DNA from 3 places in the Streptomyces sp. NPDC046862 genome. Region 2 is predicted to be linked to each of the others. Evidence: riboswitches for the same ligand, from Rfam matches in the RefSeq annotation. Region 2 holds a riboswitch; each other region holds the start of a gene.

Region 1 (3,915 bases), on a different contig from region 2:
CAAGACTGCCATCCCGGACTGACAGTGGGTAGCCGAGCGGCCTCCGGCGCAGGTCAGAAGTGGGCCGACCGGGGGCATCGGCTAGGCGGTGGCGCTCTTCAGCGGGCGCGACGGGTCCGCCAGCAGCTCCGGGTCCATGGCCGTACCCGCCTCGATCAGCCGCCGTCCCTGCGCCAGGTCCCGGGGGCGCCCCACCGCGAGCAGGGCGACCAGACGCCCCTCACGCAGCCAGCACACCGACCAGGCGGCACCCGTGGGGTCGCCGCGCCACACGGTCGTGTCGGCCGGGGCGTGGTGGCCGACGTACTGCACGAAGCGGCCGAACTGTTCCGACCAGAAGTACGGCACCGGGTCGTACGGCGCCGGGGTCTCGCCGACGATGTCGGCCGCCACCGTGCGGGGGCCCTGGAGGGCGTTGTCCCAGTGGTGGACCAGGAGACGTTCTCCGTACCGTCCTGAAGGGAAGGACGCGCAGTCGCCGACCGCGTAGACGTCCGGCGCGGAGGTCCGCAGGTGGTCGTCGGCCACCACTTCGCCGTACGCGCCGAGCTCGATGCCCGAGTCCCTCAGCCACACCGTCGCCGGGCGTGCCCCGATGCCCACGACCACCGCGCCCGCCCTCACGCGCGAGCCGTCGTCCAGGACCACCGTCCCGTCCTCGACGCGCTCCACGCGCGCGCGGGTGCGCAGGACCGCCCCGCTGTCCGCGTACCAGGCGGCCATGGGTGCGGCCACCTCGGCGGGGAGGGCTCCCGCGAGCGGGCGGTCCGCGGCCTCGACGACCGTCACCGCACAGCCCGCCTCGCGCGCGGCCGTGGCGAACTCCGCCCCGATCCAGCCGGCTCCCACGACCACGACGTCGTGCTGGCGGGCCAGGACGGGCCGCAGCCGCTCCGCGTCGTCCAGGGTGCGCAGCAGGTGCACGCCGGGCACGCCCTCGGCACCCGGCAGCCGGACGGGCTCCGCGCCGGTCGCGAGCACGAGGACGTCGTAGGGGACCGGGCCCGTCGCCGTGTCGAGTTCGTGGTCCCCGGGGCGCACGCCGAGCACCTCGCGGCCGAGCTGCAGCTCGATGCCGAGCGCCTCGAAGTCGACGTCGAAGGCGGATCCCTCGGCCTTGCCGAGCAGGACGGCCTTGGACAGCGGCGGCCGGTCGTACGGCTGGTGCGGCTCCGCGCCGATCAGCGTGACAGGGCCCGCGAAGCCCTGCTCCCGCAGGACGACCGCGGTCTGCACCCCGGCCATGCCGGCGCCCACGACGACGACCCGTCGCTCCGTCCCTCGTGCCTCCGTCTGCTCGCTCACCTGATCACCATAGACACCTGACGAATTGTCAGTCAGCGGTCGGGCTCAGTGACCTGTTCCACAACGCTCGTTCCGCTGCCCGGCTGCGACTCCCACTCCCAGCTCTCCTCCAGGCACACACGCCCGTCGGGGAGCTCGGTCACGAGGGACACACAGTGCCCCGACGAGGTCGTACCGTCCCGCTTGAGCTGCACGTACCGGAAGTCCAGCCGGTCGCCGTCACGGGTACCCACCAGGTGGCCGCGTACGACATCTCCGCCCGCGTACTCGGCCCAGATCTCGACGTCCTTCTCGTGGTACGTGAACCGGGTGCGGGTACCCACCTGACCTGGAGCCTGGTCCGCGACGGGTGCGAGAACGAGACCGTCGAGCGAGCGGGGCATGAGCGGAGGCTCCCTTACTGAGGCGAACGGCACGGGCTAGGGTGGCCAACGTAGAGCACTCGCGGGAGCCCGGACGCATCGGGCTGAGAGGGAGGCTGGCGGCCTCCGACCGTACGAACCTGATCCGGGTCATGCCGGCGAAGGGAGGGGCTGGACGCCCATGCCGCGTACACGTACATCGGATACAGGCACGCCGGACACGCGCACGTCGGATCCGCGCACGCCATCGCCTTCAGGCACATCAGACGTCCTCGTCGTGGGGGGCGGCGTCATCGGGCTCGTGACGGCGTGGCGAGCCGCGCAACGCGGGTTCACCACGGCCGTCGTGGACCCCGAGCCGGGCGGTGGAGCCGCGCGCGTGGCGGCCGGGATGCTGGCCGCGGTGACCGAACTGCACTACGGGGAGCAGACGCTGCTGGGTCTCAACCTGGCGTCCGCGCACCGCTACCCGGCCTTCGCGGCCGAGCTGACCGAGGCGACGGGTCTGGACCTCGGCTACCGCCGGTGCGGCACGCTGGCGGTAGCGCTCGACGCCGACGACCGCGCCCATCTGCGTGAACTGCACGCGCTGCAACGGCGGTCGGGGCTGGACTCGGAGTGGCTGAGCGGACGGGACTGCCGCCGTCTGGAGCCGATGCTCGCGCCGGGCGTCCGCGGCGGTCTGCGGGTCGACGGCGATCACCAGATCGACCCGAGGCGGCTCGCCAGAGCCCTCGTCGCGGCCTGCGAGCGCGCCGGGGTGGTCTTCCACCGGACGTGGGCCGAGAGGCTCCGTGTCGTCCGGGAGCGGGCCGTGGGGATCAGGACCGCCGACGGCACCGACCTCGCCGCCGGGCAGGTCGTCCTCGCCGCGGGCAGCCTGAGCGGGCGACTGGCGGGCGTCCCGGACGACGTCCTGCCGCCGGTACGGCCCGTGAAGGGGCAGGTGCTGCGGCTGACCGTGCCGGAGCGGTACGCGCCCTTCCTGAGCCGGACCGTGCGCGCCGTGGTCCGCGGCAGCCACGTCTACCTGGTGCCCCGTGAGAACGGCGAACTGGTCGTCGGCGCGACCAGCGAGGAACTCGGCTGGGACACGACGGTCACCGCGGGCGGGGTGTACGAACTGCTCCGCGACGCCCATGAGCTGGTCCCCGGGATCACCGAACTGCCGCTCACCGAGACGCGCGCGGGACTGCGCCCCGGCTCCCCCGACAACGCTCCCCTGCTCGGCCCGACCGAGTGCGACGGACTCCTCCTCGCGACCGGCCACTACCGCAACGGCGTGCTCCTCACCCCGGTCACCGGTGACGTCATGGCGCATGCGCTCACCACGGGCGAACTGCCCGAGGAGGCGCGCGACTTCACCCCCAGGCGCTTCGCCGCGGCCGCTCTCACGGAGCAGCACGCATGAACGACATGAACGACATGAACGACGTGCACGTCTTCGTCAACGGAGAGCGGCGGAGGGTCTCCGCGGGCACAGCTCTCGACTCGCTCGTGAAAACCCTCACCGCGGCCCCGTCGGGCGTCGCCGCCGCGCTCAACGAAACCGTCGTCCCGCGCGCGCAGTGGCCGTCCACGCCCCTCTCCGAGGGAGACCGCGTCGAAGTCCTCACGGCCGTCCAAGGAGGCTGACCCATGGCCGACGACCCCTTCGTCCTCGGCGGTACGACCTACTCGTCCCGCCTCATCATGGGCACGGGCGGCGCGCCCAGCCTCGACGTCCTGGAACGCTCCCTCGTGGCGTCCGGCACGGAGCTGACGACGGTCGCGATGCGCCGCGTGAACCCTCAGGCGCACGGCTCGGTGCTGTCCGTGCTGGGCAGGCTGGGCATCCGGGTGCTGCCCAACACCGCGGGCTGTTTCACCGCGGGCGAGGCCGTGCTGACCGCCCGCCTCGCGCGCGAGGCGCTCGGCACCGACCTGGTGAAGCTGGAGGTCATCGCCGACGAGCGCACGCTGCTGCCCGACCCGATCGAGTTGCTGGACGCCGCCGAGACCCTGGTCGACGACGGTTTCACGGTGCTGCCGTACACCAACGACGACCCCGTGCTGGCGCGGAAGCTCCAGGACGCCGGCTGCGCCGCGATCATGCCGCTGGGCTCACCGATCGGCTCCGGGCTCGGCATCCGCAACCCGCACAACTTCCAGCTGATCGTGGAGCACGCGCACGTGCCGGTGATCCTGGACGCGGGAGCGGGCACGGCGTCCGACGCGGCCCTCGCCATGGAACTGGGGTGCGCCGGTG
Region 2 (3,915 bases):
CGCGGCCAGGGCGGTGGTCACCGGAACCGAGGCCACGAGGCCGATCGAGCCGACGAGCGTACGGACGATCTCCTCAGCGACCAGCTCGCTGTTGGCGACCGTACCGACGCTGCTCTGCGCGATCGAGAAGAGCAGCAGCAGGGGCAGCGCGGCACCCGCGTAGGCGAGGACGAGCGTGTTGACGACGGAGGCGATGTGGTCGCGGCCGATGCGGATGCCGGCGCGGTACAGGCCCCGCCAGCCCATCGAGGGATTGGCGTCGTGCAGCTCCCAGACGGCCGAGGTCTGCGTCACCGTCACGTCGTCGAGCACACCGAGCGAACCGATGATGACACCCGCGAGCAGCAGACCGCTCATGTCGATCGACGGGTAGAGGCCGTGGATCAGGCCCGTGTTGTCGTCCGTGTTGCCGGTCAGCGAGGCCCAGCCGATGAACTGAGAGCCGAGCACACCGATCAGCAGCAGCGAAGCCAGGGTGCCGAGCACGGCGACCGAGGTGCGGGCGGAGAGACCGTGACACATGTAGAGCGCGATCAGCATGATGGCGCTCGCTCCGACCACCGCCACGACCAGCGGGTTCGACCCCTGCAGGATGGCGGGGAGGATGAAGAAGGTCAGCACCAGGAAGCTGATGGTGAGCGCGACCAGTGCCATGACACCGCGCAGGCGGCCCACCACCACGACGGCGAGCGCGAAGATCCCGGCGAGCAGCGCCATCGGGAACTTCCGGTTCACGTCGGTCACGGAGTACTGCAGGTCCTTGGGCGCCGAGGGCTCGTAGGCGGCCACGACCTCTTGGCCCTGCTCCAACTGCCGTGACTGGTCCGGCTGGACGATCTCCGTGAACGTGCGGCCCTTGTCGTTGCCGGTGTCGACCCTGATCGTCGCCTTCTTGCAGGTGCCGTTCGCCTGCTGCTGGGCCGACGAGCCCTCGGCGGTCGACGTGTCGCCGGTCGGGGCCTCCCCCGAGGCGTTCACGGACTTGCAGTCCACCTCCACGACCTTGGTGACCGTGGCCTGCTGGGTCTGCCGGTCGAAGCCGACGCCGGTGCGCTCGTGCGGTGGGGCGCCGCCGGGCCAGAGCACGACAAGGCCCACGACGACCGCCGTGGCGAAGGGGATCAGCACTGCGGCGATGACCTTGCGCAGGTGCCGGGAGACGGGGGTGGCCGGGCCGTGGCTGTGGGAGTGCCCGTGGCTCCTGCCCGCATCCGGGCCGTGGCCATGCCCCTGACCGTCATGGGGATCACGGCCGTCACCGGGGTCTTGGCCGTCACCAGGGCCGTGGCCTCCGCCGGGGCCCCAGCCGCCACCGGATCCATGCCCGCCACCGGATCCATGCCCGCCACCAGGGCCTTGGCCACCACCGGCGCCGTGTCCATGGCCGTAGCCGGGACCGTGTCCGTGTGGGGGCTCCGAGGGCGGGAGCGGGGGCTGTCGCATCGTGGTCACCGACCGATCATCGCAAGAACGGCGGGGGCCCACTGTTCACCGCGCCACATCTGACGCTAGCGTGGAGGCACCTTTGCACACGCGGGAGCTCGGAGCACCGGGCTGAGAGGGCGCTGACCTCCGCAGACGCGATGTTTCACGTGGAACATCGCCGGGCGGACATCGCTGCGTCGACCGCTGAACCTGTTACCGGGTAATGCCGGCGTAGGGAGTAGGTCACATGACCAACAAGGACACAAGCACGCCTGCCTCCAACCAGACGAACGGCTCGTCCGTCGCATCTCAGGGCGAAAAGCCGCAGGAGGCCGGGAAGTCCAACGGCTGGCACAAGGCATACGTCGGGGGATCGCGCCCCGACCTGCAGGTGCCGGTCCGCCAGGTGCACCTCACCAACGGGCAGTCGGTCACCCTGTACGACACCTCCGGCCCGTACACCGATCCGAGTGTCGACACGGATGTCCGCAGGGGACTCTCTCCTCTTCGCGAGAGCTGGATCGTCGCTCGTGGAGACACCGAGGAGTATGCGGGCCGTGCCGTCCGGCCCGAGGACGACGGGATCAAGCACACGTCACCGCGTGGTGGGCTGCGCAACCTCGACGCGGTCTTCCCCGGGCGACCGAGGCAACCGCGCCGGAGCCGGGACGGCAAGGCCGTGACCCAGCTCGCCTACGCGCGACGCGGAGAGATCACGCCCGAGATGGAGTTCGTGGCCGTCCGGGAGAACGTCTCGCCCGAGGTCGTCCGCGAGGAGATCGCGGCGGGCAGGGCGGTACTGCCCGCCAACGTGAACCACCCCGAGATCGAGCCAATGATCATCGGCAAGCGGTTCCTGGTGAAGGTCAACGCCAACATCGGCAACTCGGCGGTCACGTCCTCCATCGAGGAGGAGGTCGAGAAGATGACCTGGGCGACCCGATGGGGCGCCGACACGGTCATGGACCTGTCCACGGGACGCAATATCCACACCACGCGCGAGTGGGTGCTGCGCAACTCCCCCGTCCCCATCGGCACGGTGCCGCTCTATCAGGCGCTGGAGAAGGTCGACGGGAGGGCCGAGGAACTGACCTGGGAGATCTACAAGGACACGGTCATCGAGCAGGCCGAGCAGGGCGTGGACTACATGACGGTCCACGCGGGCGTGCGCCTCCCGTACGTCCCCCTGACGGCGAACCGCAAGACCGGCATCGTCTCGCGCGGCGGCTCGATCATGGCGGCGTGGTGCCTGGCGCACCACAAGGAGTCGTTCCTGTACGAGAACTTCGAGGAACTGTGCGAGATCCTCGCCGCGTACGACGTCACGTACTCGCTCGGTGACGGTCTCCGGCCCGGCTCGATCGCGGACGCCAACGACGAGGCGCAGTTCGCTGAACTCCGCACGCTCGGGGAACTCAACCGGATCGCGAAGCGTTTCCACGTACAGACCATGATCGAGGGGCCGGGACACGTCCCGATGCACAAGATCAAGGAGAACATCGACCTTCAGCAGGAGATCTGCGATGAGGCTCCGTTCTATACGCTCGGCCCGCTGACCACCGACGTCGCACCGGCGTACGACCACATCACCTCGGGCATAGGTGCCGCGATGATCGCGTGGTGGGGCACGGCGATGCTCTGCTACGTCACGCCCAAGGAGCACTTGGGCCTGCCCAATCGTGACGACGTCAAGACCGGCGTCATCACCTACAAGATCGCGGCCCATGCGGCGGACCTCGCCAAGGGACACCCTGGCGCACAGGAGTGGGACGACGCGCTGTCGGACGCCCGCTTCGAGTTCCGCTGGGAGGACCAGTTCAACCTTGCCCTCGACCCCGACACGGCCCGTGAGTTCCACGACGAGACGCTTCCCGCGGAACCCGCCAAGACGGCCCATTTCTGCTCCATGTGCGGCCCGAAGTTCTGCTCGATGAAGATCTCCCAGGACATCCGCCGTGAACACGGCGGATCCCAGGCCGAGATCGAGGAGGGCATGGTGCAGAAGTCGAGGGAGTTCGCGGCGAGTGGGAACCGGGTGTATCTGCCGATCGCCGACTGAGCGGCAGGGCCGGTGGCTCCAGGCGGCTGTCGACCTCCCGGCCCGTTCGGTCGCTCGGGCAAGCCGCAGAGGCCGGCGCGCGGGCTGGCTCACGGGTCCGCCTCGGCCGACCACAGACCGGAGTGACGCTGCGGGGCGGCCGCCGGGGCCGGAGTAAGGCTCCGGCATGGCGGCGGCCCGGTCCCCGGTGCGTCACTCCGGCTGGTGCTCCGGCCCTCCGAAGTCCGGGCTCGTGAAGTCCGGGCTGGAGTAGCTCGGGCGAGAGCCGGCGGCGGGGCCGCCCTCTCCGGGGCTGCTGAAGCCCGGTCGGTTGTAGCCGAGGTGCGGGATACGGCTGGGTGGGGTGGACGGGACCGCATCGCCCATGACGGCGGAGGCCGGGTCGGTGAGGGCCTCGCGGAGGAACGGCATGATGCCGCGCTCCAGCAGGG
Region 3 (3,915 bases), on a different contig from region 2:
CGTATCCCCGCGCTCGCTCTTCTCGCCACCCCTTCCGTCCGTAGGATCACCGCACGACGATCCGCGTGACGGGAGGGGTGGGGCGTATGCGGGACCCGCGAAGCCCGGGGAGCCTGGACGAACTCCAGGACTGGCTGCGGAGCAACGGCATTCCGTACGAGTCCTGGGGCGTCGGCGCCGTCAAGTCCGTACGGAACCTGTGGGACGAGATCACCGCGGGTGAGGCGGTCCTGTCCGGAGACCCGCCACTGCGCCGGGTCTCGGTCGTCAGCGTGCGCGTCGTGGTGGACGGCAGGCAACTCACGGAAGTCGGCCAGCAGATGGCGACCGGAGCCGTGCGGAAGAGGAACTCCCCGCCCACCGAGAAGATGAAGCCGGGGGAGACGGCGACCGCGGCGGCGCTGCGGTGCCTGGCCGAGGAACTCGGAGTCAGGGCAACGGACGTCGTGCTCGACCCGCGGTCCCTCTCGGTGACCGTCGAGAAGCTCGCCTCACCGTCGTACCCCGGCCTGCCCGGCGAATACCGTCTCCACACGGTGCACGCCCAGGTCTCCGGCCTCCCCGAAACGGCCTTCACCACGGCAGAGTCCCCCGGCGACGGCGATCCGGTGATCTCCACGCACCACTGGGAGTGGCGCTAGCGGGCGGAGAGGGCTCGCGGCGGGGTCCTGGGCCGTGATCGCCGTGATCGCCGTGATCGCCGTGTGCGGGGCCCGGGAGTCGATCTGCGACACTGGGTGGGTTATGCCTGCACCCGGAGAACTCACTTTCGTCGCGCCGCGCGGAGCCAAGAAGCCGCCGCGGCATCTCGCTGATCTCACGCCTGCCGAGCGCAAGGAGGCGGTGGCCGCGGTCGGGGAGAAGCCGTTTCGTGCGAAGCAGCTGTCGCAGCACTACTTCGCGCGGTACGCGCACGACCCGGAGCAGTGGACCGACATCCCTGCCGGTTCGCGCGCCAAGCTGCAGGAGGCGCTGCTTCCGGAGCTGATGACGGTCGTGCGGCATCTGTCGACGGACCAGGACACGACCCGTAAGACCTTGTGGCGGCTCTTCGACGGCACGCTCGTCGAGTCGGTGCTGATGCGTTATCCGGACCGGGTGACCATGTGCATCAGTTCGCAGGCCGGGTGCGGGATGAACTGTCCCTTCTGCGCCACCGGGCAGGCCGGGCTCGACCGGAATCTGTCCGCCGCGGAGATCGTGCACCAGATCGTGGACGGGATGCGGGCGCTCAGGGACGGGGAGATCCCGGGGGGCCCCGCGCGGTTGTCCAACATCGTGTTCATGGGGATGGGGGAGCCGCTTGCCAATTACAAGCGGGTCGTGGGGGCCATTCGTGCGCTCACCGATCCCGAGCCGGACGGTCTCGGGCTGTCCCAGCGCGGTATCACCGTGTCCACTGTCGGGCTCGTGCCGGCCATTCACCGGTTCGCCGAGGAGGGCTTCAAGTGCCGGCTCGCCATCTCGCTGCACGCTCCGGACGACGAGCTGCGCGACACCCTCGTACCGGTCAACACGCGGTGGAAGGTGCGGGAGGTGCTGGACGCCGGGTGGGAGTACGCGGCGAAGTCCGGGCGGCGGCTGTCCATCGAGTACGCGCTGATCCGGGACATCAACGACCAGGCGTGGCGTGGTGACCGTCTCGGGCGGCTGCTCAGGGGCAAGCCCGTGCATGTGAACCTGATTCCGCTGAACCCGACGCCCGGTTCCAAGTGGACCGCCTCGCGGCCCGAGGACGAGAAGGCGTTCGTCGAGGCGATCGCCGCGCACGGTGTGCCGGTGACCGTCCGGGACACCCGTGGGCAGGAGATCGACGGGGCCTGCGGTCAGCTGGCGGCCACCGAGCGGTAGTCTGAGCCAGTACAACGTCGTACCTGTATATCTTCATATTCCGACAGGGGAGCGCCACAGCGCTGAGAGTGCGGCACAGGCCGCAGACCCTCTGAACCTCGCCCAGGTCATTCTGGGTAGGGAGATCGGTCACCACTCGAGCTGTTGCGCCCTGCCCGGGATCCCCAGGGAAGTCCCGGGCAGGGCCGCGTCTCTTCCTGGTCACCCCAGGAGGAATCCAAGTGAGCACCACCAAGAAGGTCGTGGCCGTCGCCCTCGGGCTCGGTCTGGCCACGCTGTCCGCCTGCACTTCGTCCGGCTCCGGCAGCGGCGGCTCGGACTCCGGTTCGTCCAGGACCGTCACCCTCGTCAGCCATGACTCGTTCGCCGTCTCCAAGAACGTCCTGAAGGCGTTCGAGAAGGAGTCCGGGTACGAGGTGAAGGTCCTCAAGGACGGTGACGCCGGTCAGGCCGTCAACAAGGCCATCCTGACCAAGGACAACCCGCAGGGCGACGTCTTCTTCGGCGTCGACAACACGCTGCTGTCCCGTGCGCTGGACAACGGGCTCTTCCAGCCGTACGAGGCCAAGGGTGCCGATCAGGTCCAGTCGCAGTACCAGGTCGACCAGGACAAGCACCGGGTCACTCCCATCGACTCCGGTGACATCTGCGTCAACTACGACAAGGCCTACTTCAGCGAGAACAGGCTGAAGCCGCCGAGCTCCTTCGAGGACCTCGTCGAGCCCGAGTACAAGAACCTCCTCGTCACCGAGAACGCCTCCACCTCCTCGCCCGGCCTCGGCTTCCTGCTGGGGACGGCGGCCAGGTACGGCGACGGGGGCTGGCAGGACTACTGGAAGAAGCTCAAGGCGAACGGCGTGAAGGTCGTCGACGGCTGGGAACAGGCCTACAACGAGGAGTTCTCCGGGTCGGCCGGCGGCAAGAAGGCGAAGGGCGACCGCCCGCTCGTGGTCTCGTACGCCTCCTCACCGCCCGCAGAGGTGGTCTTCGCCGATCCGAGGCCGAAGACCGCGCCGACCGGTGTCGCGACCCGCACCTGCTTCCGGCAGGTCGAGTACGCGGGGCTGCTGAGCAACGCGCGGAACACCAAGGGCGGCAAGGCGCTCGTCGACTTCCTGATCAGTAAGAAGTTCCAGGAGGACATGCCGCTCAACATGTTCGTGTACCCGGTGCTGATGGGCGCGCAGGTGCCCGAGGAGTTCGTGAAGTACGGCCCGCAGGCCGCGGACCCCGAGACCATGGCGCCTCAGAAGATCGCCGACAACCGTGATCAGTGGGTCAAGTCGTGGACGTCGCTCGTACTGAAGTAGAAGCAGAAGCAGAAGCAGAAGTAGCTGAAGCGGCCGAGGCCGCGCGCGAGGGCAGGCGAACGGGCGTGCGCGGGAGCGCGGCGCGGCTCGGGCTGATGGCCGTGCCCGTTGCGTTCTTCGCGGTGTTCTTCGCCTACCCCGTCGCCGCGATCGTCGCGCGTGGTCTGAAGGTCGACGGGGCCTGGCGGTTCGGGCGGATCTGGGACGTGCTCGCGCAGTCCGACATCCGGCACGTCCTGTGGTTCACCACCTGGCAGGCGCTCGCCTCCACGGTGCTCACGCTGCTGATCGCGCTCCCCGGCGCGTACGTCTTCGCGCGCTTCGATTTCAGGGGCAAGCAGGTCCTGCGGGCGGTCGTGACCGTTCCCTTCGTGCTGCCCACCGTCGTGGTCGGGACCGCCTTCCTGGCCCTGGTCGGGCGGGGAGGACTGCTGGACGAGCTGTGGGGCGTACGGCTCGACACCACCGTCTGGGCCATCCTGCTCGCCCATGTGTTCTTCAACTACGCCGTCGTCGTACGGACCGTGGGCGGACTCTGGGCGCAGCTCGACCCGCGGCAGGAGGAGGCCGCGCGGATGCTCGGCGCCTCGCCGCTGAGGGCCTGGCGGAAGGTCACCCTGCCCGCTCTCGCGCCGGCGGTGGCGGCGGCCGCGCTGATGGTCTTCCTCTTCACCTTCACCTCCTTCGGTGTGGTCCAGATCCTCGGCGGGCCCACCTTCTCCACCCTCGAAGTCGAGATCTACCGGCAGACCTC

What was found. Region 2 has a riboswitch for thiamine pyrophosphate ahead of thiC (phosphomethylpyrimidine synthase ThiC). Riboswitches for the same ligand answer to the same signal wherever they lie in the genome.
Region 1: it holds a riboswitch for thiamine pyrophosphate, as region 2 does, so the genes downstream of both, thiO (glycine oxidase ThiO) here and thiC (phosphomethylpyrimidine synthase ThiC) in region 2, are expected to answer to the same signal.
Region 3: it holds a riboswitch for thiamine pyrophosphate, as region 2 does, so the genes downstream of both, AB0959_RS36840 (thiamine ABC transporter substrate-binding protein) here and thiC (phosphomethylpyrimidine synthase ThiC) in region 2, are expected to answer to the same signal.

What each region holds. Positions count from the first base shown of each region.
Region 1 is NZ_JBEYXP010000022.1:80,459-84,373, forward strand. Features, by position in the region: gene AB0959_RS24535 (FAD-dependent oxidoreductase) at 82-1,305, opposite strand; gene AB0959_RS24540 (hypothetical protein) at 1,338-1,688, opposite strand; TPP riboswitch at 1,740-1,851, shown strand; gene thiO (glycine oxidase ThiO) at 1,849-3,078, shown strand; gene thiS (sulfur carrier protein ThiS) at 3,093-3,302, shown strand; gene AB0959_RS24555 (thiazole synthase) at 3,306-3,915, shown strand, end outside.
Region 2 is NZ_JBEYXP010000008.1:77,549-81,463, forward strand. Features, by position in the region: gene AB0959_RS11060 (YibE/F family protein) at 1-1,452, opposite strand, end outside; TPP riboswitch at 1,524-1,680, shown strand; gene thiC (phosphomethylpyrimidine synthase ThiC) at 1,673-3,484, shown strand; gene AB0959_RS11070 (hypothetical protein) at 3,677-3,915, opposite strand, start outside.
Region 3 is NZ_JBEYXP010000043.1:36,058-39,972, reverse strand. Features, by position in the region: gene AB0959_RS36850 (NUDIX domain-containing protein) at 87-641, shown strand; gene rlmN (23S rRNA (adenine(2503)-C(2))-methyltransferase RlmN) at 745-1,851, shown strand; TPP riboswitch at 1,887-1,992, shown strand; gene AB0959_RS36840 (thiamine ABC transporter substrate-binding protein) at 2,073-3,161, shown strand; gene AB0959_RS36835 (iron ABC transporter permease) at 3,257-3,915, shown strand, end outside.